DNA from 2 places in the Youngimonas ophiurae (nom. illeg.) genome. Region 1 is predicted to be linked to the other one. Evidence: riboswitches for the same ligand, from Rfam matches in the RefSeq annotation. Region 1 holds a riboswitch; the other holds the start of a gene.

The links. Region 1 has a riboswitch for cobalamin ahead of ACP15O_RS00470 (DUF1636 family protein). Riboswitches for the same ligand answer to the same signal wherever they lie in the genome.
Region 2: another riboswitch for cobalamin. It lies ahead of ACP15O_RS14665 (TonB-dependent receptor plug domain-containing protein); the one in region 1 lies ahead of ACP15O_RS00470 (DUF1636 family protein).

The regions. Positions count from the first base shown of each region.
Region 1 is NZ_JBNAGJ010000001.1:82,949-98,830, reverse strand. It holds gene ACP15O_RS00510 (hypothetical protein) at 1-604, shown strand, start outside; gene ACP15O_RS00505 (VWA domain-containing protein) at 607-5,484, shown strand; gene ACP15O_RS00500 (cyclic nucleotide-binding domain-containing protein) at 5,522-6,244, opposite strand; gene ACP15O_RS00495 (adenylate/guanylate cyclase domain-containing protein) at 6,345-7,634, opposite strand; gene ACP15O_RS00490 (Tm-1-like ATP-binding domain-containing protein) at 7,755-8,990, opposite strand; gene ACP15O_RS00485 (aldehyde dehydrogenase family protein) at 9,003-10,490, opposite strand; gene ACP15O_RS00480 (IclR family transcriptional regulator) at 10,646-11,497, shown strand; gene ACP15O_RS00475 (aminotransferase class III-fold pyridoxal phosphate-dependent enzyme) at 11,494-12,846, shown strand; cobalamin riboswitch at 12,909-13,143, shown strand; gene ACP15O_RS00470 (DUF1636 family protein) at 13,241-13,636, shown strand; gene cobW (cobalamin biosynthesis protein CobW) at 13,629-14,663, shown strand; gene cobN (cobaltochelatase subunit CobN) at 14,670-15,882, shown strand, end outside.
Region 2 is NZ_JBNAGJ010000007.1:59,700-75,581, forward strand. It holds gene ACP15O_RS14645 (ABC transporter substrate-binding protein) at 1-637, opposite strand, end outside; gene ACP15O_RS14650 (ABC transporter ATP-binding protein) at 686-1,660, opposite strand; gene ACP15O_RS14655 (GntR family transcriptional regulator) at 1,911-2,594, shown strand; gene ACP15O_RS14660 (GNAT family N-acetyltransferase) at 2,591-3,415, shown strand; cobalamin riboswitch at 3,481-3,697, shown strand; gene ACP15O_RS14665 (TonB-dependent receptor plug domain-containing protein) at 3,832-5,640, shown strand; gene ACP15O_RS14670 (ABC transporter substrate-binding protein) at 5,651-6,466, shown strand; gene ACP15O_RS14675 (FecCD family ABC transporter permease) at 6,463-7,446, shown strand; gene ACP15O_RS14680 (ABC transporter ATP-binding protein) at 7,443-8,201, shown strand; gene ACP15O_RS14685 (adenosylcobinamide amidohydrolase) at 8,198-8,872, shown strand; gene ACP15O_RS14690 (PAS domain-containing sensor histidine kinase) at 8,942-10,270, shown strand; gene ACP15O_RS14695 (NADH-quinone oxidoreductase subunit B family protein) at 10,267-11,259, shown strand; gene ACP15O_RS14700 (nickel-dependent hydrogenase large subunit) at 11,256-12,683, shown strand; gene hypF (carbamoyltransferase HypF) at 12,683-14,941, shown strand; gene ACP15O_RS14710 (hydrogenase small subunit) at 15,171-15,882, shown strand, end outside.

The DNA.
Region 1 (15,882 bases):
GGCCCTGCGGCAGGGCCTGAAAGAAACCCTGATCGAGCAATACTTCTCCACCTCGGACAATTCGGAATTCTGGATGCAGGGCCCTGTCGAAACCGTGCTGCGCAGCCCCGGCGATCTGAAAAACTGGCTGGAGGGGCGCGCAATCGACACGCTGACCACGGATCGCATGAACGCAGATCTGAAACATGGGCGGGCGCTGTTACTGGTGGGGCAGGATTCGGATCTGCGCTGGTGGCGGTTCGATCCCTCAACCGGGCATATCCTGGGGATGAGCGCCGCCGGGGGCTCGGAATTCGTGGAATATCTGACCGGAGCCATCAGCCTGGGCATCGCGATGGCCTTTGCGATCAAGGGCGGGAATGACTGTCAGGCCAATTACGCGGGCGACGACGACATGACGGGGTGCTGTCTGGTCGGGAACAGTATGCTGGCCGTCGCCGGCGGGGCCATCGGCGCCGGGGCCGGCGTGGCCATCGCTGGCCTGGGGCTCAGCGCGCTTGGCGGTCTGGCTGTGGGCGTGACATTCGAATTCGTTCTGGATTCGGTCATGCTGATCCCCGGCACCGCCACCGAGGGCGTCTGCAACACGGTTCTGGGGCGGTGATCATGCGTATTGCTGTCTCGGCCCTGCTGATCGCTCTTTTGCCCATGCCCGGCCTGTCCGAGGGGCTTGTCGATCTGTCCGCCATGCCCGGCGCGCAGCCTGATACGCCTCCGGTTTCGGCCCGGCACATCGCCCTGCCGCCAGATGGCAGCTATGAAACGCAGCTCGATCTGAGCGGATCTGCCCTGTTTCAGCTGGACGCCGACGATCCGACCGCGCTGTATGAAATCTCGGCCGAGGCGATGCAGCCGATCGGCCTGACCATCGAGCTGAACCGGCTGAGCCTGAATGAAAAGGGGCAGGCCACCAAGCGGGAGGTGCTGCTGTCGGACAGCTCTTTGGGGATGGGGGACCGGGTGGCGCGGCTGCGGCCCAGTCTGCTGGTGCCGGGGACGTATTTTATCGGGCTGGCCGCGATGGCCCAGACACGGACAAGCCTGCGCATTCGCCGCCTGGCCGCGCCTGTGTTCGTCACCGACGATCAGAAAATCGGCCCCGACAGCGCCGGGGCCGCGCAGCCAGGCAGCCTGTGCCTGACCCCGGATTTGCCGGCGGGCACGCCAGAAAGCCCGCAAGTGCATGATATCGCCCTGATCGGTGCGCCGCAGCAGCATCTTGAACTCTGGCTAACCGCAGAAGGCCAGGAACTGGCCCGCCGCGCAGGCGAGGGGCGGATCGCTCTGACCGGGCTGAAACCTATTGAAAATGCACAGTTTTGCCTGCGTGCGCGCAACGCCCCGCCAGACCACCCCGGCCATTGGCGTTTGCAAATTTCGCGCTCGGATGACGCCGGGCACGAGGTGGATGACAACCGGCCCTCTCCCCTGCCCGTGGGGAAGACAATTCAGGCCATTCTGGACGGATCGGACCGCGACACCTTTCAATTGCCTGCCCTGCCGGATCAGAGGGGCTATGCGCTGTCGCTACAGGCCGAAGCCCCCCTGCGCCTATGTCTGAACGCACCGCAGGGCGAGGAATGCTGGACCGGCGCAGATCTGAACATCGCGCCCACCGTGGCAGGCGATCTGGTGCTGTCCCGTGGCCGCGCCGAGGGCACGCGCTACCGGCTGAGTGCGCGTGAAATCGCGATACCCAAACGCGCCCGCCCCGAACCCAACCAGGATCCGACCAGCTGGCCGCCGCTGGACGGTCGCGTTCTGGTTCAGGGACACCTGACCCAAGAAGAGCGCGACAGCTTTGCCTTTCTGACCGGGGATGTCGCGCAGATGTGGCGACTGCAAGTCACGGGCGACGGGGTAAGCCAGGCTCTGCTGACGGATGCCCTGGGCGAGACAGCCGCAGACATCCGGCGCAATGCCCGTCACGGGCCCCGTTTACCGGCGCGCGATCTCTATCTGCCGGCGGGGACGGCGCAGATCAGCCTGCGCGGCCTTGGGGACTATCGCGTTCTGGCCAAACCGCTTGGCCCGCCCCGGCCCAATTCCGAGCGCGAACCGAACGATGACGCCGCCAAGCCCCGCCGACTGACGATTGGCACACCGCTGGTTGGTACGCTGCGCGACGGGGACCGCGATCATTTCGGATTTTACCTCAGACGCGCGGCGGAAATGCGCGTCACCGTCAGCCCTCCGGCGGGCGCGCGGTATGAGCTGGACATCAGCAGCGCCGGGCGGCCCTCTTCTGCCGGGTTTCACCGCGAAAAAGCCACCGCCCCGCATCTGGAGAAAACGGTCCTGCTGCCCCCCGGCGAGCATGTCTTGCGACTGCTTCCGCTGGACCCAAGCCCCGCCGAATACAGCGTTGCGATCGACTATGTGAACCCGTTTGGCGACGCCGAGACCGCTCAGATGTCTGCGGTTGCTCCGACGCTTCGGGCTTTCTCGCGCTTTGCGCAGTCCGGCCAGTTGCCCGTCACGATCCGCAACCTGTCGGATCGGCAAATTCAGGGCCGTTTGCAGGGCTGGTCTGCCGATCCGGCGCTGCACCTGTCGGCTCAGGCCCTGACGCTTGGGCCGGGGCAGGTGCAAACCGTGCCCATGGTCTTTGCTGCGGCGCCGGATTTGAACGCCGGAAAACTGCCCGTGTTTGTGGCGATCACCGACGCGCAGGGGCAGGCGCTGGGGTCTGCGCCTGTGGCGTTTGCAGCCACGCCCGAGGCCCCCGCTCAGGCTCCGGCACAGGCAAAACACGTGCCCGACGCGCTCCGAGGTGGCATCAACCTGGCTCAGGCCGCGCTGGGGGCCAGATGGCTGCCCACCGACACGGCCCAGATTGACGAAACCGGAGACTACGCCCGCGGCAACCCGGCGCAGGCGCGGGGTTTTCCTGTGCTGCTGAACGGCGTGATTGCGCAGGGCACCCCCCCTGTGGACCAAGAGGCCTATCTGTCCGCCAACAACGCCCCGCACAGTCTGGCCCCGGTTCTGGCCTTACCAGAGGGGCGGGAATTTCCCGTGGCCGGCATCGCGATTGACACACGGATGCTGGCGGCAGGGGACGCGTTGCACCGCTTTGCTGTCGATCTGTCGCACGATGGCCAAAGCTGGGCCGAGGCCCTGACCGGCACCCATGATCTGTGGGGGCAAACCGCCTATTACACATTGCCAGACGGGCCCCGGATGGCGCGTTTTGTCCGGCTCCGAGCGCTGGATCGGCGGCGGCCTCCGACCGGGCAGATCGCCGTGAACGGATTCGAAGTCATCGCCCAGCCCGGCCATTCGGGGCTGGGGCCGCTCAATCTGGCCGATCGCAGGCTGGGTGGCTGGGCCAGCGGCGGCCGTCAGCATCTGCTGGGCCCCGGTTTTCTGCACGCTCCGATCCGGCCCGACCAGCCGGCAAACCAGCTGATCGCCCCCGAGGGCACCGCCGATCACAACGTGATTTTCAGCTTCCTGAACACCCGCTCTGCGCAGCTGGCAGCGCTGGAGTTCACCTACCCGCACACCCTGCCCGATGCGCCGAATTTCGCAGCAACTGCCGTGGTCCAGCCGCTGCTGAACACGCCGCTGGATGCCCCCGCCAAGCCCGTTACAATCGGGCTGCCAACCGCCCCAAAACCCGGAGAAATCATACAGCTGCCCTGGCCCGGCACGCTGCCTCTGCGCGGGTTGCGCATCAGTTTTCAGGCCCAAAACCCGGAAACCACGCAGCTGCACCTGCCGACTCATATCGCGGTTCTGGAACGCCCCGAAGGCAAGGATTATCTATCCGCGTTAGGCACTTACGGGCAGTATGCGACACAGCGCACGCCTCCTGCCCCCCGGTCAGAGACACAGCGCGCGCAGCGCGTGCGCCCGCTGCCGCTGAATGACAAGTTTCAGCCCGGACAGGTCGAATTCGCCAGGCATCAGGACATCTGGAGCCTGGAAATCACACAGCCCGCCGCCCGTCTGGACATCCGCACCCAGGGCGCGCCGGGATTTGTGCCGACCGTGGTGCTCAGGGATGGGACGGGCACGCGTATTGACCCGCTTCCGTCCGAACGCCCTGACGATCCGCAGGTCACGCTGCACAGCTTTGCCCTGACGGCTGGGCACTATCGTGTGGAAATCCAAGAGTCCCGCCGCAACACGGTTTTCCTGATTGATCAAAGCCCCTCGGTGCTGGGGTATCTGCCGCTGATCCGCCGCGGGGTGATTGATTTCGCCGATGCGCTGCAACCGGGCCGGGACCGCGTGAATTTCCGGGCTCTGGGGCGTGATTGGGCGACGCGGGACTGGTTCTCGGACACGGTTCTGCTGCGCAAGGCCCTGGCCACATACCCCCGCGAGGGCACCAGCACAGCCGAGGCCAGCCTGATCGACGCCGCCGACAAACTGCAAGATCAAGAGGGCAGCCGCGCGATCGTGCTGATCACCGACGCGGACAGCGATTATCATGGGGAGTTGCCGCAAAAACTGGCCGCCTCGGGCGCGCGGATTTACGTGATCAAGGTCAGCTCGGGCGGGATGTGGCAGGATCCGACCACCGCGCAACATGCTGCGGCCTTCTGGGCGGGGGCGACGGGCGGCGAGGTCTGGCCCGTGCTGCGCAGCGAGGATATTTCGACCGGGTACGCCCGTGTCGCGGCCCGCCTGCTGGGCCCCAAATCTTACCGGATCGCGGCCAGCGCGCAGCCGGTCAGCCTTGAGCCCGGACGTCTGCGCGTGCTGGAAACGGCCCGCGCGCAGAACGATGACCCGGCCGCGCGCCCTGCTGCCATGCTGATTATCTTCGACGCTTCGGGCAGTATGCTCAGACGGCTGGACGGACGCCGCCGGATCGAGATCGCGCGCGACTCGGTCAGCGCTTTTCTGGCCGGTTTGTCCGCCCAAAGCCCCAAAGAGCAGCCCCTGTCCGTGGGCTTGCGCGTGTTTGGCGGCCCACCTGAATCCTGCCAGACCCGCCTGGCCGTCGCCCCCTCTGCCGATCTGAGCCAGACAGAGGCCCAGGTGCAGCTGATCCGTCCACAGAACAAGGCAAAAACCGCCATTGGCGCCTCGCTCAGGGCGGCGCGGCAGGATCTGGCCAATTGGACAGGCCCCGCCAGCATCCTGCTGATCACCGATGGCGAAGAAACCTGCGAGGGCGACCCGCTGGCGGAAATTCAGGCCCTGCGTGCAGCGGGTATCGACACGCAGGTGGATGTGGTCAGCTTTGCTCTGGACCCTGAAATTGACCGCGCCACGTTCCACAGCTGGGCGCAGGCCGGTGGCGGTATCTTTATCGAGGCCGACTCGGGCGCGGATCTGCTGGCAGCGCTGCGCGAGACCCGCAAGCTGGGATTCGCGCTGTATCAGAAGGGAAAACTGATCAGCCGGGGGCAAGCCGGCGGGGCGGAAATCCCGCTGAAACCGGGCTGGTACGAAGTGCTGTTCGATGGCGCCGAAATCCCTGTGCCGGTTCAGATTTTACCGGGCCAGGAAACCGTGATCGACTGAGCCTGCTTCTGCAAGGCCACATGTTCAAGGCACATGTTCAGGACACAAGTCGGGCCTCGGACTGCCGTTTCGCTGGCGGCACCGGCGCGTGGCTGTGCGGCCAGCTGCGCGCCAATTTGTGGCTCATGTCCTTGTTGAACATCGCCGAAACCGCATTCGCCAAAGGCAAGGACCGATCCATCATCCGATACAGCCGCGCGCGATCCCAGCGCACATACTGCGCCCCCGCCCCCAACAGAACCGAGGCGCTGGCAACGGCCCCGCGCCCCTGAACGAAGGAAATCTCGCATAGGAACTGCTGCGGCTGAATGCGTATTCTCTGCCCCGAGCGGCTGAGGAAGACCGGGCCCTTTTGCACGAAATACAGCGCTTCGGGCTCAAACCCCTGGTGGCACAGCTCTTGGGGGGCTTCGGTTTCGTGCCAGGTGGCGCAACGCATGATCCGCCGGAACTGGCCCGGCGTCAGGGTTGGGAAATGCCCATACAGCTCTTTATAGTCGTGCGACATGCCGATCGTCGAACGATCCATGACCGACCGCAGAATCGAGTAGACATTCGCGATCGCAATGCAGGTGCTGGCATAGATCGCATCCCACAAGGGCGTGTCCGCGATGGTGAAATAATACAGCAGATAGCACCCGGTTCCGGCCAGCAGAAAGGTCCGCAGCAACAGCCCTTCGCGCATCAACAGGCCGATCACATAGAACAGCAGCGCGCCATTGGCGAAAAGAGACGGAGAAAGAGCGATTTCAGTCGGCATCGGTGCAATCTTTTTATCAGATGGTTAAGATTGTCCGATCCCCGGATCCGAAAACAAGTCGGGAATGCCTTACCTGCCCCCGGCGCAGATTCCACCAGACCTAGGGGCGCAGCGTCCAGATTGCGACCTCGCCCAACCCCTTGAGCGTCAGCATCCGCGGGCCCTCGACTTGCAGCGCCCTTCCGGCCAGCGCCCGAGTCTGCCCGGACAGTTGCACACTGTTCCGAGGGGCCGTCGCCTGAAGTCTCTGGGCCAGATTGACCGTGCCGCCCCAGATATCGTAATGCGGCCGCGTGCGCCCCATGACCCCGGCAATCACCGGGCCGGAATGCACGCCCACCCGCACACCCAGATCCAGCCCTTCGCGATGTGCGAAATCCCGAACCGCACGCACGATTTCAGCCCCCAGCTGACACAGGGCGGCCGCATGGTCCGGATTGGCCTGACTGACCCCCGCAACCGCAAGATAGCCATCCCCCAGCGATTTGATCTTCTCTGCGCCATGCGCCTGGGTCAGCCGGTCAAATTCGCCAAACAGCACGTCCAGCATCCGCACCAGAGCAGCAGGAGTCTGGGTGTCCGCCAGCTTGGAGAACCCCTCCAGATCCGCGAACAGAACGCTGGCCTGCGGAACATGATCCACGATGGTCTGCGCGTCCTTTTCTTTCAGCCGATCAATGACATGATCGGGATAGACCGCCCGCATCAGGCGATCGACCTGCTGCTTTTCCCGCCCCAGGGCCATGTTGGCCCGCCGCAATTGCCGATGAGCTGAACGGAACAGGAAATACAGCAGGCATGTGACCGCAGCAAAGGCGATCCCCTCGACCAGACCCAGCGGTTTTTTCCACGGGCTGTGGAACAGATACCCCTGCGGGTTCACTGCGGATCGGGCGGACTCGAGACTGACCAGCGGCAGGATTTCATCCAGCATGGCCAGTCCAACAACCCCGATCAGGCACAGCCAGAACCACGGGACAGACCGACGCGGCCCGAACACGACAACCGCCGCACAGGGCACCACCAGAAAGGCCAGAACATCGCCTTCGCGCGTGCCATTGAGCAGCACAAAGAACCCCATCAGCGACAGATAAGCCGGCACAAAGATGCGAAACAGCGCCTCGACCGAACGCAGCCGCCAGAACGCCAGAAGGGACAGCAGCTCGACCCCGATGATCACCCCGTCGAAAATTTTCAGAAAATCCGAGCGTTCAGGCACCAGAAAATAACTGAGCGAGACACAGAATGTCGCCAGCACCACCACCACCGACATCGCTTTGAGATCGCGCAGATGCACCGGATCGTGTGGCACCTGCCCCAGCGTGATCAGATCGCTTAATCGAGCCCGCCTGCGCGGAGCTGTCTTCGTCGCCCGTGTCAACCCCGTCATCCAAATCTGCGGATGATACGGCGTAACCTCGGCCAAACCACCCTTTACAAAGAAGATTTCAAATGCCGGGCAGAGTGGATCAACACGTCAGACGAGGCAAGGGGTTTGTCCGCAACACAGCTAAGGGCGCGGAACAATCCCCTCGGCCACCCAGCGATCAAACTGCGCCAGAACGGCCTGCGAAAACGCGGGATCGTTGATATGTGCCTTCAGCGAAATCAGCTGCGTCGAGGGCGGGCAGGCCTGCGTCATTTCCTGCACGAACGCCTGCAACCCCTCGGGATGGCACAGCGCGGCACCGGGCGCGTCCAGGGCGTGGGTGCCGCCCGTGGGCAGAAAAAACACCGATGGGCCCTGGGCCTGCGCCAACCGCCTGGCCAGCGCCTGGGCCACTTTGCGCCGCCCCCCCGCATCCAGAACCACCGAGGTCAGCAGCCGGTTGTGCGCGTGGCTCTCCAGTTGTTCCAGCGCGGCGGGCATCGGCTGCCATCCGGGCAGATCCACCAGATCATAGCCCCCCGCAGACACCATCTGCGGCACCCCCGCCCGCCCTGCCGCCGTCAGCCGCGTTTTACCCGCATGAAGCGCCGAGCCATGGATGAAATTCCCTACCTCTTGTGTGGCGAAATCCATCACACAGGCAAACGCCCCCTGCGCGGCCAGATTTTCGAACGCCCGCCCGCCCATCCCGGTGGCGTGGAACACGGCAACCTCATAACCGCGCGCCTCTAATGCGGGTTTCAGCGGCACCATGTATGTCAGAAAGGACTTACCGAAAGAGGTCATGCCGATCAGCGGACGCGTGGCATCGCGCCGCTGAACCGCACGGGCAGCCCCCAGAACGGCCCCCGCCGCCTGCGAGAGAGACGCCTTGCACAGCGAATTCAGCCCATACAGCCCGCCGGCCCACAGGATCATCTGAATATCCGCCGCCAGGCGCTCGGCCGGGATCAGCGGCGAAAAAGAGACCGTCGAGACCACGTATTTCGGCACGCCCAAAGGCACCGCGTTGCACACATCCAGCGCCAGATCGGTGCCCATCGTGCCCCCCAGAACCAGCACCCCGTCAAACGCCCCTTCGGCATACAGGTGCGCCGTCAGCTGGGCCGCGCCCCGCGCCATGATCTGCATGGCAGAATTTTCATCCCCCCCGCCAATGGCCTGCGCGATCGAGCCCCCCGCCGCCTCGGCCACCTGATGTTTCGAATACTCCACAGGCTGAGCAGGATCGCCCAGAACGCTGACATCCATTGCCACAACGCGCCCGCCCTGCGTTCGGATCACCTCGGCGATATAGCGCAGCTCGTCCTCTTTGGTGTCATAGGTTCCCACGATCAGAATTGTACGCTCAGCCATCCTGCGCCCCCCCTACAGCTTAATCCAGGCGGATTTCAAATTCAGAAATTTATCGAATGCGTGCAAAGACTTATCATACCCATTCCCCGATTGCTTCATACCGCCCAGCGGCACTGTCAGGTCCGAGCCCCCATAGGTATTCACATGTACCAGCCCCGATTTCACCCGGCGAATCATCCGGTGCGCGCGCGACAGATCCGCCGTCCAGATGCCCGCCGCCAACCCGTAATCGGTGGCATTCGCGATCTCGATGGCCTCGTCCTCATCCTCGAAGGCGATCACTGCCAGAACCGGGCCGAACACCTCTTGCTGGGCCAGAGGATCGCTGGCCTGCACCCCGGTGATGATGGTCGGAGCCATGAAATACCCGCCCGTGTCCTGCAAAATCCGCTGACCGCCGGTGACGACCTGACGGCCGGCGGCGCGGGCGTCCTCCACGAAGCGCAGATTTTGCCGCAACTGCCCTTCGGAGTTCACCGCGCCCGCATCCGAGCGCATGTCCAGCGGATCGCCCACGATCATCGCCTCGGCCAGCTGAGTCAGACGCAAGACAAACGCATCGTGAATGCTGCGCTGCACCAGCAGCCGCGTGCCCGCAATACACACCTGCCCCGCGTTGCGGAACGCCCCGTTGACGGCGGCTTTGGCGGCCTCTTCCAGATCAGGTGCATCGGCGAAAACGATGTTGGGGGATTTGCCGCCCAGCTCCAGATAGACCCGCTTGAGGTTTGATTTCGCGGCATTTTCCAACAGACGCCGCCCCACCCCGCCGGACCCGGTGAACACGATCACGTCAATATCATAAGACAGAGACATCGCCTGACCGACCTGCGCGCCGGGGCCGGTAACCACATTCAGAACGCCCGCAGGCAGGCCCGCTTGCAGGGCCAGTTCGGCCAGACGCACCAAGCTTAACGAGGCTGTCTCGGCCGGTTTCAGCACCACCGTATTCCCCGCCGCCAAGGCCGGCGCCAGTTTCCACGCAGCGATCATCAGCGGAAAATTCCACGGGACAATCGCGCCAACAACGCCCACGGGTTCGCGATGTATCAGGCCCAGAGCACCGGGCGCGGTGGGGGCGATCTGCCCGTAAATTTTATCAATCGCCTCAGCGTAATAGCGGATTGTCTGCACCGCGCTCAGCGGTTCGGCCTTGAGCGCCATGCCGATCTCGGTGCCGTTATTGCGCACCCCCAGAACGGCCAGTTCCAGCGCGTTCTGTTCAATCAGATCGGCCCAGCGTAGCAGGATCGCCTTGCGCGTGGCGGGGGGCAGATCCGCCCAGCGGCCATCGTCAAAAGCCCGGCGCGCGGCCTGAATCGCGGCCTCGGCATCGGCGGGGCCTCCGCGAGCCATCGTCGTCAGCACCGTCCCATCCAGAGGCGAGACCACCTCCATCACCGCACCATCGAGCGACGGGCAAAGCGCCCCGTCAATCACGTGCTGCGCGGGCGGAACAGGGGCATCCCGCAGCGCGTCGATTTTGGATTGGTCCAGCATGGTCACCTCGTTTCAGCCTTGTGCAGATCGCAATCGGAATGGGCCGCAGCACATATTGCCGGGCCTGGCAGATGCTTTGGCCCACCCAAAGGTTCATTATGTGAACCAGTGGTTTCATTTATTCTTGCGCAGCGATTTCTTTTCTGTCAACATCCGTGACAGATAAACCCGCAAATTCTGCCGAACGGAGCCCGCCACCCTTGGGAACGATCACCAAAGCCCTTGAGTTAATGAACTTTTTCTCACGCCATAAGCCCGAGATCGGATTAACCGATTTCGTTCGGCTGGCCGGGCGGGACAAGGCCACCGTGCATCGGCATCTGACGGAATTGCTGGAAAACGGCTATCTTGAGCAGCACCCTCAGACCCGCGCCTATCGTTTGGGGCCGGCGATTCTCAGGCTGTCGGGCGTGCGCGAGGCAACGCATCCGGTGCGCTCGGTTCTGCGGCCGATTGTGACGCAGATCGCCCAATCGGTGGGCGAGCTGACCCATGTTTCCCTGTTGCAGGGCCAGACGCTTTCGCCCGTCTACCACGCCGACCCGCAGGTTCACGCCACGCAGGTTGCCTTTGACGAGGCCGAAACCCTGCCGCTGCACGCCACCGCATCGGGCATTGCAACTTTGGCCTATTCGGACGCGTCATTTGTATCTGAGATTCTATCACAGGATCTGCGCGACATCACCGGGCAGACCATCACAGACCCGCAGGCGATCCGCGATCTGCTGCACCAGACACGGCAAAACGGTTTCAGCGCATTGGGCAAGGCCTTTGATCTTGAGGTCACCTCGGTTGCGGCCCCGCTGTTCGGCCCCGAGGGCAACGTGATCGGCGCGGTTTCGATCGCCATTCCGAACCTGCGCGAAAGCCCTGAAAAACAAACAGAAATATGCCAACACCTGGCCCATGCCCAGGCCTGGATCACTGGCTCTCTGGGCGGTGTCTCTCCGCCTATGTATCGCAACATCCGGTCAGACCATGACCCCGCCCCCAAGAGGCCCACATGAAAGATTCCAACTTCCTGAAGGAAAAGAACGCCCGCACCATCTGGCACCCGATGGCCCATCCCGCCGACAGCCAGGCCAACCCGCCCGATATCATCGTGGGCGGCGACGGGGTGACAATCACCGATGTGGACGGACACCGCACCGTGGACGCCGTGGGCGGGCTGTGGAACGTGAACCTTGGGTTTTCCTGCGCGCCGATCAAACAGGCCATCGCGGAACAACTGGAACGGCTGCCCTATTACTCGATCTTCCGGGGCACCACGAACGACCAGGTGATCGAACTGGGCGAGATGCTGGCCGATTTCTTTGCCCCCGACGGGATGAGCCGGGCGTTCTTTACCTCGGGCGGGTCGGATTCAGTAGAGGTGGCGCTGCGTCTGGCCCGCCAATATCACAAGCTGCGCGGGGATGCCGGGCGGGTCAAAACCCTGTCGCTGAAAAAGGGCTATCATGGCACCCATACCTTTGGTGCCTCGGTCAATGGCAACGCCAATTTCCGCACGCAATACGAACCCCTGCTGCCCGGCTGTTATCACATCCCGGCCCCCTATACCTATCGCAACCCGTTCAACGAATCCGATCCGGCCCGGCTGGCGCAGCTGTGTCTGGCCGCGCTGGAGGACGAGATCGCCTTTCAGGGGGCAGGCACCATTGCCGCGATGATCATGGAGCCAATCCTGGGCGCGGGCGGGGTGATTCCACCGCATGAAAGCTTCATGCCCGGTGTGCGGGCGCTGTGTGACAAACACGGGATCCTGCTGATCTCGGATGAGGTGATCACCGGCTTTGGCCGCACCGGCAGCTGGAGCGGCGCGCGGCACTGGGGCGTGCAGCCTGACCTGATGTGCACCGCCAAAGCCATCACCAACGGGTATTTCCCCTTCGGTGCGGTGATGATCTCCGATCAGGTGGCCGAGGTGTTTGAATCCGATCGCTCGGCGGCTGGGTCTATCGGGTCGGGCTATACCTATTCGGGCCATCCCGTGGGGGCCGCCGCTGCCATCGCCTGCCTGCACGAAACCCAGCGCCTGAACGTCAAGGATAACGCCGCCCTGCGCGGTCAGGAACTGTTCGACGGGCTGAATGCGCTGAAAGACAAGCATGACGCCATCGGAGACGTCCGGGGCGGCCACGGTCTGATGCTGGCGCTGGAACTGGTCAGTGATCGCAGCACCAAGGCCGCCATTGACAAACCCCTGATCGGACAGGTCCACCGCGTGACCTATGAAAACGGTGCCATGGTCCGGGTGTCGGGGAACAATATCATCCTGTCTCCTCCGTTGATCCTGTCCTCGGACAACGTGCAGACCATCCTGATGGCATTGGACAAAGGGCTGGCCGCGCTTTGATACCCGCCCTTGTTTAATCCCCGTCCCCGCCCGTAGCGCTTGACAATCCCTGCGGACTTGCCGCAGTAACACCCTGTGTTGGTTCCTGTCTCAGGACAGGCGAAGAGGGAATGCGATACGCCGATATGGCCCCGTCAGGGCCCCGGCCAAGCGCAGCCGCCCCCGCGACCGTGACCGGAAAGGTTGCCTGACCACTGGCCTCTGATTGGGCCGGGAAGGTGGGTAAACCGCTGGGATGTTTGAAAAAACGCCCCTGAATCCGCAAGCCGGGAGACCTGCCAGCACAGGATGTAACGGGCGAACGGGGTGTTTCGCGACCGGCTGATGGTCTGCCGTTCGCACGCGCATTCCCTGCTGGCCTTCCCCCTTTTGCCACAACGAAAGTGAGGGAAGGATGACTCAGGTCACCGTCACCGTCTGCATCACCTGCCGCCGCGCAGGGCAGGATGCCGATGCCCCCGATTCTCAGGATGAACGGGCCGAACGGCCCGGCGCGCGACTGCTGTCCGCGCTGGCCGATTCTGATCTGCCGGCGGGTGTCGCTCTGCGTCCGGTTCAGTGCCTGTCGGCCTGCGCCCGCGGATGCGCCATGGTGATCGAGGGCGGCGCAGAGCGCTGGACTTATCTCTATGGCGATCTCAACCCCGACACGCATGTCCGGCAAATTCTGGACGGGATCGCGGCCTATGCGGCCAGCGCGGACGGTCTGGTTCCCTGGCGCGCCCGCCCCGAGGTTTTCCGCAAACAATCCATCGCCCGCATTCCCCCCAAAGAGGCCCCCCATGTCTGATCTGGTCAAAATCCCCGTCACCGTCATCACCGGATTTCTGGGGGCTGGTAAAACCACTCTGATCCGCCATCTGATGGCCCATAACCAGGGCAAACGCCTGGCCGTTCTGGTGAATGAGTTCGGCACGGCGGGCGTGGATGGCAATATCCTGAAAACCTGCGCGGATGAAAACTGCCCTGCGGAAAACATTGTCGAGCTGGCAAACGGCTGCATCTGCTGCACTGTGGCCGATGATTTCATCCCCACGATCGAGGCCCTGATGGCCCTGCCCGAAACGCCCGATCACATCCTGATCGAGACCTCTGGGCTGGCGCTGCCCAAACCCTTGCTCAAGGCCTTTGACTGGCCCGCGATCCGCTCGCGTATCACGGTGGACGGGGTCGTGGCCCTGGCCGATGCCGAGGCCGTCGCGCGCGGGCTGTTTGCCTCGGATCCCGGTGCCGTTCAGGCCCAGCGCGAGGCCGATGACAGCCTGGATCATGACACCCCCCTGTCCGAGGTCTTCGAGGATCAGATCGCCTGCGCCGACATCGTGCTGCTGTCCAAGGCCGATCTGGCCGGGGTCTCCGGCATTGCTGCCGCCCGGCAGGTCATCGACGCCAGAACGCCGCGCAAACTGCCGGTTCTGCCGATGGCCGAGGGCGTGATCGACCCGCGCATCGTTCTGGGCATTGGTGCCGCCGCCGAGGACGATCTGGATGCCCGCCCCAGCCATCATGACGGGCATCACGATCACGAGCACGACGATTTCGACAGCATCGTGCTTGAAACCGCGGAATTCGCCGATCAGGACATGTTGGAGGCCGCCGTCCTGCGCCTGGCGCAAGAGCAGAACATCCTGCGGGTCAAGGGCTATGTCGCCATTCAGGGGAAACCGATGCGCCTGTTGGTTCAGGCCGTCGGAGAACGAATCCGCAGCCAGTACGACCGCCCCTGGGGCTCTGCCCCACGCCAAAGCCAGCTGGTGGTCATCGCCGAGCACGACAATATCGACGCCGCCGCCATTCGCGCCGTTCTGGAAGGCTGATCCTGAATGCACGTCGTCTTTCGCGAAAGCCACGGGCTCGATCAGAGCGCCCTGCCGCAGGATTTGGGCCACAGCCCTGCGGACATGGTGGTGCTGTCCTTTTCGGACAGCGACCTGGGCGCTTTCGCGGCGGGGTGGCGGCAGGGGGGCGGGGCTTTGCCCAGCCTGCGCCTGGCCAATCTGGTGGCGCTGAAACACCCGCTGTCCGTGGACACCTATGCCGAACAGACCCTGCACGGCGCCAAGGCCATTCTGGTGCGTCTGATCGGTGGCGAAAGCTATTGGCCCTATGGGCTGGCCACGGTGCAGGATCTGGCGCGCAGGCGGGGCATTGCCTTGGCCATTCTGCCCGCCGACGGCCGCCCCGATCCCCGCCTAGAGCAGCTCTCGACCGTTCCGGAACAAACGCTTGGACAGTTGCAAACCCTGTGCGACACGGGCGGAGCCCTGGCCGCGCGTGCGGCGCTGACGCTCTTGGCGCGCAGCGCGGGGCTGCCCGCCCCCGATGCCCCCAAGGCTACCGCGTTCCCTCAGGCCGGGGTCTATTTGCCCAAGCACGGCCCCTGCCCGGCCCCTGCTCCGGACGGACGGCCACGGGCGCTGATCTCATTCTATCGGACCTACCTGACGGCGGCGGATACCGGCCCGGTTGACGCGCTGATCCATGCGTTCGAAACCCAAGGCTTTCAGACCATCGGCCTGTTTGCCGCCAGCCTGAAAGGCCCCGCTGCGCCGCAGGTCGCGCAGCTGATCGCCGATTATCGCCCCGCCCTGATCGTGAATGCCACCGCCTTTTCCGCCAAAGGCCCCGCAGGTCAGCCCTCGCCTCTGGAGGCAGCCGACGGCCCGGTGTTTCAGGTCGCTCTGTCCACATCCCGCCGCAAGGACTGGGCCGGGTCCGAACGCGGGCTTTCTCCGGCGGACCTGGCCATGCATGTGGTCCTGCCCGAGGTGGACGGGCGCATTTTCGCCGGTGTCGCCAGTTTCAAACAGCCCGAGAAACGTGACCCGGATCTGGAGTACAGCCGGTTTGCCCACAGGCCCGACCCCGCGCGCATCGCCGCCATTGCGCAGCACGCCGCCGCCTGGCACCGGCTGCGCAAACGGCCAAATACGCGTAAAAAACTGGCGCTGATCCTGTCCACCTATCCGGGCAAAACCTATCAGATGGCGCACGCGGTGGGGCTGGATACGCTGGGCTCGGCTCCGGTGATCATGC
Region 2 (15,882 bases), on a different contig from region 1:
CCATGTCCATGATCCCGATCGAGCTGATGTCCAGAATCGAGGCCTTGCCCTTGAATTCGGGGTTCAGCAGCTCGGCCCAGGTGTCGATCGGGCGGCCGATCAGATCAGGGCGGATGCCCAGCGTGTCGGCGTTATAGATGGTGGGGATCAGGGTCATCCAGCCGGTTTCCTCGGACGCGAACTTGTTCGAGCCGGGGCCTTCGACAAAGCCGACGCTATGGGGCGCGGTGCCCTGGGCGATGGTGGATTCGGGGGTCAGCTTGCCCGATTTGAAAATGCCGACGATCTTGTCGTAATTCTTGATCTTGCTGGTATCCATCGCCTGCAAGTTGCCGGTGGGCCAGACTTTTTTGCAGATCCAGTATTCGATGTCGGCAATGTCAAAGCTGCCAGGCTGGGTGGCGGCGCGCTGTGTCACGCTGTCCGAATCCAGGGCGGTCATTTCCAGGGTAAAGCCCAGGTCCTCTTTGACCTTCTGAGCGACCTCGTTCAGGTTCGAAACCCCGGTGCCGAACTGGCGCAGGGTGACGTCCTTGATGTTTTGCGCCCACAGCATCGGCGCGGGCAGCGCGGTGGCAGCCAGCGCGGCGCCCCCGGATTTCAGCAGTGAGCGGCGCGTGTATCCTACTTTGGCCATCTTCATCCTCTTTTCATGTTGGTCTGTGTTGGATCGGTGGGGTGGCTCTCAGGCCAGGAGGCGGTGCAGCCGCCCCTCGTCCCAGGTCAGCGCAATCGCGTCGCCCGGATTTTTTGGTGTTGCGAAAAAGGTGGTTTCGGGGACCAGCGCCAGAACCTCTTCGCCCGATTGGGTGGTTGAGGTCAGGGCCACATGCGCCCCCTGATATTCCACCGCCGTCACGGTGGCGGGCAGGCCGGTCTGGCCCAACCGCACGTCATCGGCGCGCAGGGCCACCTTTTGCCCATCCAGCGAGATCACGTTATGCCCGCCCATGAAACGCGCCACGAATTCGGTGCGCGGCGCGGTCCAGACATCGCGCGCCGGCCCGGCCTGTTCGATCACGGCGTTATTCATCACGACGATTTCATCGGCCAGTGCCAGGGCCTCGTCCTGGCCGTGGGTGACGTGAATAAAGGTGATGCCCAGCTCGCGTTGCAGGCGTTTCAGCTCGGCCCGCATCCGGATGCGCAGGAACGGATCCAGCGCCGAAAGGGGCTCGTCCAGCAGCAGCACCTTGGGTTTGGTCACCAGCGCGCGGGCCAGCGCCACGCGTTGCTGCTGCCCGCCGGACAGCTGATCGGGCAGGCGATCGGCAAATTGGGTCATGTCCACCAGCGCCAGCATCTCATCGGCGGCCTTGTGCCGGGTGGGTTTGTCCACGCCCTTCATGCGCAGGGAAAAGGCCACGTTGTCGCGGACGTTCAGATGCGGGAACAGCGCGTAATTCTGAAACATCATCGCGGTGCCACGCTGGGCGGGGGGCAGGGCGGAAATATCCTGACCGTCCAGCAGGATCGCCCCGTCCGAGACCGCCTCGTGCCCGGCAATCATCCGCAGCGTTGTGGATTTTCCGCAGCCCGAGGGGCCCAGCAGGCACACATAGCTGCCCTTGTGAAACACATGGCTGACGTCACGCACGGCCAGCGTGTCCCCATAGCGTTTCGTCAAATGAACCAGTTCCAGATCCTGTCCCGAGCGCATCGCTCACCCCTTGTCGGCGTTTCGTTGGGGTCATGCTGCGGGGGCTGTGGGGGCGGGGCAAAGCTCTGACAGGGGTTTTGCCATGCGCAAACACGCGATGCCCGAGATTTCAGCGCTTGCCGATCAAGTGCGCACAAATAGTAATCCAATATTGTATACAATAATGTCGCCGCCGCTGCGAATTGATCCCACACTTGAGAATCACCGCCCAAGACGGGAAACTCGGCGAACGAAAGGGCACAGCAACAGAATGCAGCAGGCGCGAAAAAAAGACTCTGGCAGCGGTTTCGTTGCCGAAAATCTGGCGCGGGCGATCCATGAACATCGCCTGGCACCAGGGATGAAGCTGAACGAGGATGAAGTCGGCGAGATTTACGGCGTCAGCCGGACGGTTGTCCGCGCGGCGTTGCAGCAATTGTCCCATGAACGGCTGATTGATCTGCGGCGCAACCGCGGGGCCTTTGTGGCGCAGCCCACCGTCAAGGAAGCGCGCGAAGTCTTCGAGGCGCGCTCTTTGCTTGAGCCGCGCACCGCCCATTCCGCGGCCGAGCGGATCACCGAAACCGATCTGGCCAATCTGCAACGCCACATAGATGACGAACACGCCGCCTTGCAGCAGGGCGATACCGGGCGCGCGCTGCATCTGTCGGGACTGTTTCATATCGAGATCGCCCGCATTGCCGATCAGGACACGATTGCCGATTTCGTGGCGCAGCTGGTGTCGCGGTCCTCGTTGATTATTGCGCTGTATTGGCAGCGCCGCGCTGCGCTGTGCGAAAGCCACGCGCATGATGCGCTGTTGCGCGCTCTGGCCGATCATGACGGTCCGCTGGCCGAAGAGCTGATGAAAAACCACCTGCTGGACTTGTTGACATCGCTGGACCTGCGGGCGATCAGCTCGGCGCCGCAATCGCTGAGGGACGCGCTGCAATGATCCTGAAAACGGCCTCGGCGGGGGATGTGGCCCGGATGCTGGACTGGGCATCCAAAGAGGGTTGGAATCCGGGCCATGAGGATGCAGAGGCCTTTTATGCCTCTGACCCCGAAGGGTTTTTCCTGGCCGAGGTCGATGGGCGCATGGTGGCCGCGATTTCGGTTGTGATCCATTCGGACAGCTTTGCCTTTCTGGGGCTGTATATCTGTCACCCACAGTTTCGCGGGCAGGGGATCGGGCTGGCATTGTGGCGGCACGCGCTGGCCCATGCGGGGGATCGGACCGTGGGGCTGGATGGCGTGGCCGAGCAGCAGGCGAATTATGCCCGTTCAGGGTTTCGGCACGCTGGCGCGACGATGCGCTATCGGGGACGTCTGAAGCCGCTGGCGCATCCGGACATCCGCGCACTGGATGCGCGGGACGATCTGTCTGAGCTGGATCTGGCAGCGAACGGGTTTGCGCGCCCAAGGTTCCTAAGGCCCTGGCTGACGCAGGCCGAGACGCGCAAAACCGTGGTGTTGCAGCGCGGCAAGGTTGCAGGGTTCGCCACCGCGCGTTTGTGCCGCGATGGGGGGAAACTGGGCCCGGTTGTGGCCGAAACCGCAGCAGATGCCTGGGCCCTGATGCAAGCGGCGGCGCTGTCGGTCGGAGTGGCGGATGTAACGATCGACGTGCCGGGCGCGCAGGCCGGGTTTCAGGCCAGGCTTGAAGCCGCCGGGTTCCGTTCGGGCTTTGCCACGGCCAGAATGTATCGCGGCCCGGCCCCCGCGGCTGCGGCGCCGCAGACGCTGTTCGGGGTGGCCACGCTGGAGCTGGGATAGCCCGGCGCAGGCTGCCGGGCTCTGCGCTGCGGCAAACTTATCATTTACAAAGAAATCGGGAACGATTATCCGACCTCTGCTTCGGTCCGACTGGTACGCCAGCGGATAATAGGGAATGCGGTGAGCGGGCAAGAGCAGCCCGCAACTCCGCAACTGCCCCCGCAACTGTGAGCGGCGAGCGAAGCCGGAACATGCCACTGACGCGCAGAAAATGCGCGCTGGGAAGGCCCGGCCAAGCTGAGACCCGCAAGTCAGGAGACCTGCCGAGGCGATCACCCGGTCCAAGCGCGGGGCGCGTTTCGGACAACGGACCTTCCGTTTGTGGTGACGACACTCACCGTCTGCGGAGGGAGCATCCCTTCAGGACATTCATAGCATATGCGGGCCCGACTGCCCGCGCCAAAGGGGATGATGGGATGACCAAGACCGCTCTTTTGACTGGTGTCGCGCTGACCGCGCTGGCCACGGCACCGGCCTTTGCCCAGGATGATCTGGATCTGGGCGATATCACAGTTTCTGCCAACTATGACGAAACCGCTGTCGAACGCTCGGGCACCACTGTTGAAATCGTCACCGAGGACGATCTGAACACCGCGCCCGACACCCGCCTGTCGGGGCTGCTGACCGGGCTGCCGGGGGTGACGGCCTCGTCGAACGGGGGGCTGGGCACCTCGACCAACCTGCGGATCCGGGGGCTGGGCGGCGCCTATGTGCCGGTTCTGCTGGATGGCATTGATATTTCGGATCCGGCCAGCAGCGGCAACGGATTCGACTGGGGCGGGCTGACCGGCGCGAACCTGTCGCGGGTTGAGGTTCTGAAAGGCTCGCAATCGGCGCGCTATGGCGTCAGCGCCGTCGGCGGCGTGGTGAACCTGGACAGCTGGACCCCGGCGCAGGACGGCGTGTCGGGCCAGGCCAGCCTGGAATATGGCGCGTATAACACCCGCCGCGGGGCGCTGGCCCTGGGGTTGCGCGATGGCCGGACGGAACTGTCGCTGGGCCTGAGCCATGTGAAAACCGACGGGTTCTCGGCCAATGCCGCAGGCACCGAGGATGACGGCTATGAGCAGACCCTGATCAACCTGCGCGGCGTCTACCACCTGAGCGACACCGCCAGTGTCGGTGTCTCGGCCTTCTATCTGGATGCCAATGGCGAGTTCGACGAATGGTCGGGCGATGGCGCGCTGCCCTATGACGAGATCAACGAACGCGAGGCCAAAGGCATCCGTCTGTTCACCGATTTCATGACCGGCGCGGTTACGCACAGCCTGTCCTACAGCTATTTTGAAACCGACCGGCTTAGCAGCTCGAACGGGTGGGCGACGCCGTTCAACGGCGAGCGCAAGAAGCTGGAATATGCCGCCAGCTTCGATCTGGGTGCGGCCGTGGCCATGCATGTCGGTGCCGACCAGACCCGCGAAGAGGCCGGCGGCGCCACCAGCAAGATCACTGGCATCTTCGCCGAGGCCGTCTACACCCCCACCGACACGCTGGATATCGTGGCCTCGCTGCGTCATGACGATACCGCCGATTTCTCGGATAAGACCACGGGGCGCGTGGCGCTGGCCTGGCGCATTCAAGAAGACCTGATTCTGCGGGCCCAGGCGGCCACCGGCTATAAACCGCCCAGCCTGTACCAGCTGACCTCGGTCTATGGCGATCCGACCTTCCAGCCCGAAGAATCCACCAGCTTTGAGCTGGGGATCGAGAAGCGCTTTGGCGGCGATGCCTTCGTCCGCGCGACCCTGTTCCGGACGGACATCGACGGGCAGGTGTATTGGGATTACGGCTCGGTCCGGTGCGGCAGCGGCTTTGGCTGCTACGAGGTGCAGGACTTCACCGCCAAGGGGCTGGAACTGTCCGGGCAGGTTGCCCTGTCCGACACGATCGACCTGGTGGGCAGCTACACCCTGACCGACACCGCCGATGGCAGCGGCGCGCAGGCGCTGCGCGTGCCCAAGCATGACATCGAGATCGGCCTGAACGCGCAACTGGGGGCCAGCACCTTTGGCGGCATCAGCCTGAACCACGTTGCCGACCGGACGGACACCATCGGCGCCGTGCCGGATTATACCGTTGTGAATGCCTTTGTTTCGCACCGAATTTCCGACCGGGCCGAGGCCTACCTGCGGATCGAGAACCTGACCGACGAAAACTACGAAACCGCTGCGGGCTATAGCACTTCGGGCCGCGCGGTGTATATCGGGGTTCGTGGGACTTATTAAGATCATAACCTTGGCTGCCGCGCTGGTGTTTTCTGGCGCGGCAGCCTTTGCCGATACGGTGCCGCGCCGTGTCGTTTCGATGAATCTGTGCACCGATCAGCTGGCGATGCTGATCGCGGACCCGGCGCAGATCACGTCGCTTTCCTATCTGTCCACCGATCCGCGCAGCAGTGCGATGCACCGACGCGCGCGGGATTTCCCGCAAAACCGGGGCCTGGCCGAGGAAATCTATCTGCAAGATCCCGATCTGATCCTGGCCGGGCGCTATACGGGGCGGGCGACGGTTGGTATGTTGCAGCGTCTGGGCAAACGGGTTGAGATGTTCCTGCCGGCCTACTCCCTGGAAGACGTACGCGCGCGTATGTTGCAGATGGGCCGCGCCCTGGGCCAAGAGCCCCGCGCCCAGGCCATGGTGGCCAAATTCGATGCCGATCTACAGGCCCTGCGCGAGGACGTGCAGAACCGGCCTCTGGCGGCGCTCTATTACGCGAATGGCTATACGACCGGGGATAAAACGCTGGCTGGGCAGATCCTGCTGGCCGCCGGGTTCGAAAATGCCACCACCCGCGCGGGCCAGAGCCACGCGGGCAATCTGCCGCTTGAGGTGCTGGTGATGCTGCAACCCGATGCCATCGTGACTGGCGCGAAATACCCCGGTCAGTCCCGGTCCGAGGCGATTTTGGAACACCCCGTTATCCGCGCTATCCAGCAGGGCCGCGAAACCGCCAGCGTTGCCGACAGTGATTGGCTGTGCGGCACGCCTTTCGTGCTGCGGGCGATTTCGGATCTGGTGGCGCTGCGGCATCAGGTAGGGCGCGCAAAATGACCCGGTTGATGCTGTTCCTGTCCGTCTGTGTGGCGGTGTTGTTTGTGGCCTCTTTGGTGTTGGGGCCGGCGGGGATGCCGGTGCTGGACAGCCTGTCCGCCTTGTTTGTGCAGGATGAGGGCCCGCTGAGCATGGTGATGCGCGAAATCCGCCTGCCACGCGCGCTGTTGGGCCTGATGATCGGCATATCTCTGGGGATGGCCGGGGCCGGGATGCAGGGGTATCTGCGCAATCCGCTGGCCGATCCTGGGCTGATCGGAGTGTCGGCCTCGGCGGCGCTGGGGGCGGTTCTGGCGATTCATACCGGGCTGTCCGCCGCTTTCGTTCTGGGGCTGCCCATCGCCGCGCTGGCCGGAGCGCTATCCGCCGTTTTTCTGGTGCTGGCGCTGGCTGGCCCGCAGGGGGGGGCGCTGACCCTGATCCTGGCGGGGATCGCGATTTCTTCGCTGGCGGCGGCGCTTAGCTCTTTGGTGCTGAACCTGTCGCCAAACCCGTTTGCCGCCAATGAGATTGTGTTCTGGATGATGGGCTCGCTGGCGGATCGGTCTATGACGCATGTCTGGCTGGCGCTGCCGCTGATGCTGGTGGGCTGGGGGTTGCTGGCCACGTTGCCGCGCGGGCTTGAGGCCCTGACCCTGGGCGAGGACGCGGCGCAGGCGATGGGGGTAAACCTGACGCGCCTGCGGCTGAAGCTTGTGATTGGCACGGCGGCTGCAATCGGCGCGGCCACCGCTGTGGCTGGCGCGATTGGTTTTGTCGGGCTGGTGGTGCCGCATATTCTGCGGCCCTATGTGGGCTCGCGGCCGGGGCGGCTTCTGTGGGCCTCGGCCTTGGGCGGGGCGGCGATGGTGTTGGCTGCGGACATCGTGGTGCGGCTGGTGCTGCCCACCCAGGATCTGAAACTGGGCGTGCTGACTGCGCTGGTCGGGGCCCCGCTGTTCCTGCATCTGATCTATAAAACCCGGAGGGCGGGGATATGAGCCTGCTGCGTCTGCGCGACCTCTCGGTCACCCTGCGGGGGCGTATGGTTTTCGGCGGCATTGATCTGTTGATCCGGCCGGGCGAGGTGGTCGGCCTGATCGGTCCCAATGGGGCGGGCAAGACCACGCTGATGCGGGCGGCGCTGGGGCTGGTGCCGTTTTCGGGCGACAGCTCGCTTGCGGATATGGCGCCGCGCGCCCGCGCCCGGCACGCCGCCTGGATGCCGCAAACCCACGAGATCGCCTGGCCCGTTGAGGTGGAAACACTGGTGGCGCTGGGGCGGATTCCCCATCTGGGCGTGGGCCAGCCCATCGGGCCCAAAGATCAAGAGGCCGTGGACCGGGCGCTGAATCAGATGGGGCTACAAACCCTTCGGCACCGTACGGCGACCCGCCTGTCCGGAGGCGAGCAAACCCGCGCCCTGATCGCCCGCACCCTGGCGCAGGAAACGCCTCTGGTGCTGGCGGACGAGCCCATCGCAGGGCTGGACCCGGCGCATCAGATCTCGACCATGCAGTGTTTTCAGCAGGTGGCGGCGCAGGGCAAATCCGTGATGGTCTCGATTCATGATCTGGGGCTTGCGGTGCGCCATTGCACGCGTCTGGTGCTGCTGTCGGGCGGGCGGCTGGTGGCCGATGGCGCGCCCACACAGGTGCTGACGGCGCAGAACCTGCGCAGCGAATTCGGAATTTCCGCGCATTTCATGGACACGCCGGACGGGCCGGTTTTCCAACCGCTGGAGGTGCTGCGGTGACGCTGACGATTGAGCGCCCCTGGGTCACGTTCGATCTGGGCCGCGAAATGCAGGTGCTGAGCTGGGCCATCAACCGGCCCGGTCTGGTGCGCGCGCGCCGTATCCTGTGGCGCGAGGTGCGCAATGCCGATCTGCCCCCCGATTTGGATGTGGTTGACTGGCTGGATCAGGAACTGAGCCAGCGGCAGGCGCAGGATGCTGTGTGCTTTCTGACCTCGCGTAATGTGCAGGCGGTGACGCAGGCGCAGGTGCAGATCGGATCGGTTTGCGCTTATGCGGTGGCCACGGTGGGCCTGTCCAATGCGGAACGTGTGGGGACGCGGTTCACCCGAGCGCCCGGCACCTGGGGAACGATCAATGTGGCGGTGCGGCTGGACGTCGGGCTGACGCAGACGGCCCTGCTCGAGTCCGTCAGCATCGCGACACAGGCGCGCACGGCGGCGGTGATGGATCTGGGGCTGGAGCTGCCGACGGGGCGCGCCACCGGGACGGGGACAGATTGTATCGCGGTGGCGGCGCAGACGGGCGCGCAGGCCTATGCGGGCCTGCATACCGAGATCGGGCACGCGTTGGGGCAGGCGGTTTATGACGCGGTTTCGCAAGGCGCGCGGGAATGGAAATCCTCGCCGGGGGCCGAGGCCGCAGGGCTGAGCTTCTCAGGCGCGGGATGATCGGGCGGGCTGTCTGGCTCTTTCGTTTTCGCGCCCCCAGCGCTATCGTTCGGGCAGGAGACGCAAAACATGCAACAAAAACCAGAGCATATCCTAGGCCAGGGGGGCGAGCTGAACGATGCCGTTTGGCTGGATGTGCTTGAGGCCGTGGATAAAACCTATGCCGATCTGGTCGAATATCAGGAAAAGCTGGAGACGCGGAACAACGAGCTTCAGGCTCTGCGCCGGTTTCTGGGCTCGATTCTGGCCTCGATCAGCGATTACCTGGTGGTTGTGGAACGCGACGGGCAGATCAGCAACGCCAGCGCCAGTTTCTGCAAGGCGGTGGGGCTGGAACGCGCGCTGCTGGACGGGCATGGCGTGGCCGAATTCTTTGACGGGGCCGAGCGCGACAAGCTGATGAGCGCCATGCGCGATGCGATCCAGCGCCGCGAAGAGGCCACGGTCGAGGCGCTGCTGACCACGCCCGCCGGGCGCGACCCGGTGGAATTTCGGATCGCGCCGCGGCTGGATCGACGCCGCAAGGGGATTGGCGCGGTTCTGACGGGCCGCCCGCTGGGCGAGCTGCGCCGCGCCTATTCCGAGCTGGAGGAAAGCCACCACCAGCTGAAGGAAACCCAATCGCAGCTGGTGCGAAATGAAAAACTGGCCTCGCTGGGCCGTCTGCTGGCCGGGGTCGCGCATGAGCTGAACAACCCGATCAGCTTTGTCTATGCCAACACCCATTCGCTGGAAAAATACGCCAGCCGGTTCGAAACCTATTTCGAACGCGTGCAGGCCGGCGCGTCTCGGGATGAGCTGATCGCGCTGAGGGCCGAACTGAAGCTGGACCGCGCGGTCACCAATCTGCGCGATGCGGTGCAGGGCGCGCGCGACGGGGCCGAGCGGGTGCGCGATATTGTCGAGGATCTGCGGCGGCTCTCGGCCGAGGGCTCGGGCGAGATGCTGAGCTTCGATCTGGTCGAATGCGCCCGCGTGGCCGCCAATTGGGTCAGACGCGGCAGCAAGACGGCGCTTACCCTGAATTTCCAAGGACCCGCCGTCGTAATGGCCATCGGCCGCCCCGGTCATATCCAACAAGTGCTGATGAACCTGGTGCAGAACGCCGTGGATGCGATGGCCGGGCAGGACGATCCAACGATCACGTTCCAGGCCGGATACGAGGGCGACACGGCCTTTCTGGGGCTGCGCGACAACGGTCCCGGCATTCCGGCAGAGATCGCGCAGACGATCTTTGATCCGTTTTTCACCACCAAGGACGTGGGGCAGGGCACCGGGCTGGGCCTGTCGATCTCGCATAAGATCGTCGAGGAGCACGGCGGGACGCTGGCCCTGTGCGAACAGATCACCGATGGCGCCTGTTTTCGGATCACATTGAAACGCGGGGATGACGGATGAATATCCTGTGGCTGCAATCGGCCGGGTGCGGGGGCTGCACGATGTCCCTGCTGTGCGCCGAAGACCCGAACCTGATGGACTTGCTGGCGGGCGCGGGGCTGGAGTTTCTCTGGCATCCCAGCCTTAGCGAGGCCTCGGGCGATGAGGTGCGCCGCCTGCTGCACGCGATCGAGACCGGCGCGCAGGCTCTGGACATTCTGTGTATCGAAGGCGCAATCGCCCGAGGCCCGCGCGGGACGGGGAAATACCACATTCTGGCGGGCACCGGGCGGTCCATGCTGGACTGGGTGCAGTCCCTGTCGGCCAGGGCGCAGCATGTGATCGCCGTGGGCACCTGCGCCACCTTTGGCGGGGTGACAACCGCGGGGGAAAACCCCTCGGATGCGGTGGGCGTGCAATATGACGGCTCGCATAAGGGCGGGGTTTTGCCTGCGGGGTTCACCTCGCGTAGCGGGCTGCCGGTGATCAATGTGGCGGGCTGCCCGACGCATCCGGACTGGGTGACGGAAACGCTGATGCTGCTGGCCTCGGGGGCGATGGGGGCGCAGGATCTGGACGGGTTCGCGCGGCCTCGGTTCTATGCGGATCATCTGGTGCATCACGGCTGCCCGAAGAACGAGTTCTACGAATACAAGGCCAGCGCCACCGAACTGTCCGAGATTGGCTGCATGATGGAGCACCTGGGCTGTATCGGCACGCAGGCCGTGGGCGATTGCAACATCCGGTCCTGGAATGGCGAGGGCAGCTGCACGCGTGCCGGATACCCCTGTATCAACTGCACCGCCCCCGAATTCGAAGAGCCCGGACACGGCTTTACCGTTACGCCGAAATTCGCCGGGATCCCGGTGGGGCTGCCCTCGGATATGCCCAAAGCCTGGTTCATGGCGCTGGCCAGCCTGTCCAAGGCCGCCACGCCCGAACGTATCGGCACCAACGCCACGTCGGACCGGATCACCGTGCCGCCCAGCCTGAAGAAACCCAAACCATGAGCGAAACCTCTTTGTTGGTTGGCCCATTCAACCGTGTCGAAGGCGATCTGGAAATCCGGCTTGAAATTGAAAACGGGCGGGTCGCGGCGGCCTATGCCAATTCGCCTTTGTATCGGGGCTTTGAGCGGATGATGCCGGGCAAAGACCCGATGGATGCGCTGACGATCACGCCTCGGATTTGCGGTATCTGTTCGATCAGCCAGTCGATGGCGGCGGCGCTGGCGCTGGCGGATGCGGCGGGGACAGAGCCGGCACCGGAAGGCGCCCGCGTGGCGGCGCTGTTGCACGCGGTGGAAAACGTCTCAGACCATCTGACCCATTTCAACCTGTTCTTCATGCCCGATTTTGCGCGCGCGGGATATGCCGGACGCCCCTGGCACGCGCGCGCCGTGGCCCGGTTCACCGCAATCGAGGGCAGCGCCCTGCGCGCCGCAACCGAGGCGCGGGCCAGGCTGCTGCATATCGTGGGGATGCTGGGCGGCAAGTGGCCGCATACCCTGGCGATTCAGCCCGGCGGTGTCACCCGCGCGGTATCAGCGCGCGATAAGGTGCGGATCGCGGCCAGCCTGGCGGGTTTTCGGCGCTATCTGGAGGGGGTTTTGCTGGGCGCTCCGGTCGAAGAATTCGCCGCGCTAAGCACGGTCTCGGATCTGGCGCAGTGGCGGCGCGGGGATGTGGGGCTGTTTCTGGAAATCGCCGCCGATCTGGATCTGGCCCATTCGGGGCGCGGGTCGGGGCGCTATCTGTCGTTTGGGGCCTATCCGGGGCCCGATGGCACGGCCTTTGCGTCCGGTTTATGGGACGAGGATGCGCGCCCGCTTGAAACCGCGCAGATCACCGAAGACCTAAGCCACGCCTGGATGCTGGGCGATACGGCGCATCCCAAAGACGGCCAGACACGCCCCGATGAGGACATGCGCGATGCGGCCTATAGCTGGTGCAAGGCCCCGCGTCTGGCAGGGCAGAGCTATGAAACCGGGGCTTTGGCGCGGCAGGTGCTGGATGGGCATCCTCTGGCGCTGGCCCTGACGGCCGAGGGCGGGGTGCGGGCCCGTGTCATCGGCCGTCTGCTGGAACTGGCGCGCACGCAAATCTGGATGGAATCCCTGCTGAACCGCATCGACCCCGCGCAGCGTTTCATGGATAAATTCACCGTCCCCCGCGATGGCGAGGGCGAGGGGCTGGTCGAGGCCGCGCGGGGCGCTTTGGGCCATTGGCTGCGGATCGAGAACGGCAAGATCGCCCATTACCAGATCATCGCGCCGACCACATGGAATTTCAGCCCGCGCGATGCAACGGGCACCCCTGGTCCGGTCGAGGCCGCTTTGGTGGGCGCGCCTGTCCATGAAGGGGAGCAAACCCCGCTGAGCGTGCAGCATATCGTGCGCAGTTTTGACCCTTGTATGGTCTGCACGGTGCATTGATGCAGGCCCGGCAGATCAGGGTGCGCGGGCAGGTGCAGGGGGTGGGGTTTCGTCCTTTTGTCTGGCAGATGGCGCAGCGATTTGGCGTGCAGGGGCGCGTTCTGAATGACCCCGAAGGCGTGCTGATCTATGCGATGGCTGCGGATTTGCAGCCCTTTTTGGATGCCTTGCACACTCAGGCCCCGCCTTTGGCGCGCGTTGACGGGCTGGAGCAATCCGACTGGCCCGATGCTCAGGCGGATGGATTCGCGATTGCCGCTTCAGAAGGGGCGGGGGCGGAGACGCGGGTTACTCCGGATGCGGCCACATGCCCGGCCTGTCTGGCGGAAATCACGGATTCGTCCCAGCGCCGCTTTGGCTATGCTTTTGCCAATTGCACCCATTGCGGGCCGCGTTTCTCTATTTTGCGCGCGCTGCCCTATGATCGGGGGCAGACGACGATGGCACCGTTCCAGATGTGCGCCCAATGCCGGGCCGAATATGAAAACCCGGCTGATCGCCGGTTCCACGCGCAGCCTGTGGCCTGTGCCGATTGCGGCCCGCGCCTATGGACCGAGCCCCCCTCAGAGCACCCGATCCGCGCTGCGGCTCAGGCTTTGCTGGACGGGCAGGTCGTGGCGATCAAGGGGCTGGGCGGGTTTCATCTGGCGGTGGACGCCACGAATGCGCAGGCGGTGGCCCTGCTGCGCGCGCGCAAACGCCGCCCGCACAAGCCTTTTGCCCTGATGGGAACCGAGCCGATGATCGCTGGCTATGGTGCCCCGTCCGAAGCCGAATGGGCCTTGCTGCGCGACCCTGCCGCGCCCATCGTTTTGCTGCGCGCCGCGGGGCTGCCTGAAATCATTGCGCCGGGTCAGGCGCGGCTGGGCTGGATGCTGCCCTATACGCCGCTGCATCACCTTCTGATGGCTCGGATCGGCCGCCCCTTGGTGATGACCAGCGGCAACCTGTCCGGCGCGCCGCAGGCGATTGGCAATCAAGAGGCGCTGCACAGTTTGCGGGAATTCGCTGATCTGTTCGTGCTGCATGATCGCAAGATCGCCCGCCGGCTGGATGACAGTGTTGAGCAGATCACCCCCCATGGCCCCATGGTGCTGCGCCGGGCGCGGGGGCGGGTGCCGGGGACGCTCCCCTTGCCCAAGGGCTTCGAGAACGCGCCGCAAATCGCGGCCTATGGCGGGCAGATGAAATCGGCGATTTGCCTGGTCAAGAACGGGCAGGCTTTGCTGGGGCATCACCTGGGCGCGCTGGACAATCCCCTGACCTATGACGCGTTCTTGCAGGCGGATGCGGATTATGCCGATCTGTTTGACCATCGGCCAGAGCTGGTGGCCTGCGATCTGCACCCTGATTTTCGCGCCTCGCAATTTGCGCGCAGCAAAGGGCTGCCGGTGGTCGAGGCCCAGCATCACCACGCGCATCTGGCCGCCTGTCTGGGCGAAAACGGCTGGCCTTTGAAGGGGGGCAAGGTTGCGGGCATTATTCTGGATGGGGTGGGGCTGGGGCCCGATGGCACCGTCTGGGGCGGCGAGATTCTGGTGGGCGATTATCACGGATACGAACGCGCAGCCTGGCTGAAACCCGCGCCGCTGATCGGCGGGGACATGGCCGCGCGCGAGCCCTGGCGGAATGCTCTGGTGCGGCTGGATCAGGCGGGGCTGTCGGACTGGGCGGATACGGTATTTGCGGACAAGCCGCTGGCGATGGCCCGCCATGCGGCGGCGAAGGGGCTGAATGCGCCGCTGTCCTCGTCTGCGGGGCGTCTGTTCGATGCCGTGGCGGCGATCCTGGGGATCTGCCCGGACGGCCAAAGCTATGAGGGCGAGGCCGCGATGCGGCTGGAGGCGCTGGCGCGGGCCTCGGGCGGTTTGCGCCGATGGAATCCCGGCCTTGAATCCCCGATCAAGACGAAAGAGCTGGGGCCGATTGACCCGTCAGAGATGATCCGGTCCCTGGTGGCTGGGGTGCAGGCCGGTGCGGCAACCGAGGATCTGGCCTTCGCTTTCCACCTGTGGCTGACACGCGCGACCGAGCGGGCCGTCATGACCGCGATGGCCCTGCATCAGCTGGACACCGTGGCGCTGTCAGGCGGCTGTTTCCAAAGCGCCCTGCTGACCGAGATGATGCAAAACACCCTGTCCGATCAGTCCGGTCTGTCTGTTCTGGCGCATCACCGCACCCCGGCCAACGATGGCGGATTGGCGCTGGGCCAGGCCTTGATCGCGGCGGGCGCGCGGTTGGGGGCGGGCGGACAATAGCGGAAATTTTGTGACCACCTAGGAGGATCATCTGGTTGTCGCCGTGCCGGATGCGGGTGCGGAATCCCTTGCGAATTTACGTGTAAATCCCTGAAAATAATCGAATAAACCAAATTCTGGCGCGCGGGTGCATTCCTTTGGAATCGCTCGGGTAAACCTGTTTGTCTGCAATCGGATCGGTGTGTGCCATCGCATACGCCCGAAATTCGACCAGCAGGGAGGGACCGCCTTGAGCCAGATTGAAACCTTTTATGACGTGATGCGGCGGCAGGGGATTACCCGGCGCAGCTTCATGAAATATTGCTCGCTGACGGCAGCGGCGCTGGGGCTTAGCCCCGCCTATGTGCCCAAGATCGCCCACGCGATGGAGAATAAGCCCCGCACGCCCGTCATCTGGGTGCACGGGCTGGAATGTACCTGCTGTTCGGAAAGCTTCATCCGCTCGGCCCACCCGCTGGCCAAGGACGTGGTTCTGTCGATGATCAGCCTGGATTACGACGACACGCTGATGGCCGCCGCCGGCCACGCCGCCGAGGCTGCGTTCGAGGACACCATCCAGAAATACAAGGGCAACTATATCCTGGCCGTCGAGGGCAACCCGCCCCTGAACGAGGATGGCATGTTCTGCATCTCGGGCGGCAAGCCCTTTGTCGAAAAACTGCGCCACGCGGCCAAGGACGCCAAGGCGATCATCAGCTGGGGGGCCTGTGCGTCTTATGGCTGTGTGCAGGCGGCCAAGCCGAACCCGACGCAGGCCACGCCCGTCCATAAGGTCATCACCGACAAGCCGATCATCAAGGTGCCCGGCTGCCCGCCGATTGCCGAGGTCATGACCGGCGTGATCACCTATATGCTGACCTTTGACCGCTTGCCGGAACTGGACCGCCAGGGCCGCCCGGCGATGTTCTACAGCCAGCGTATTCACGACAAATGCTATCGCC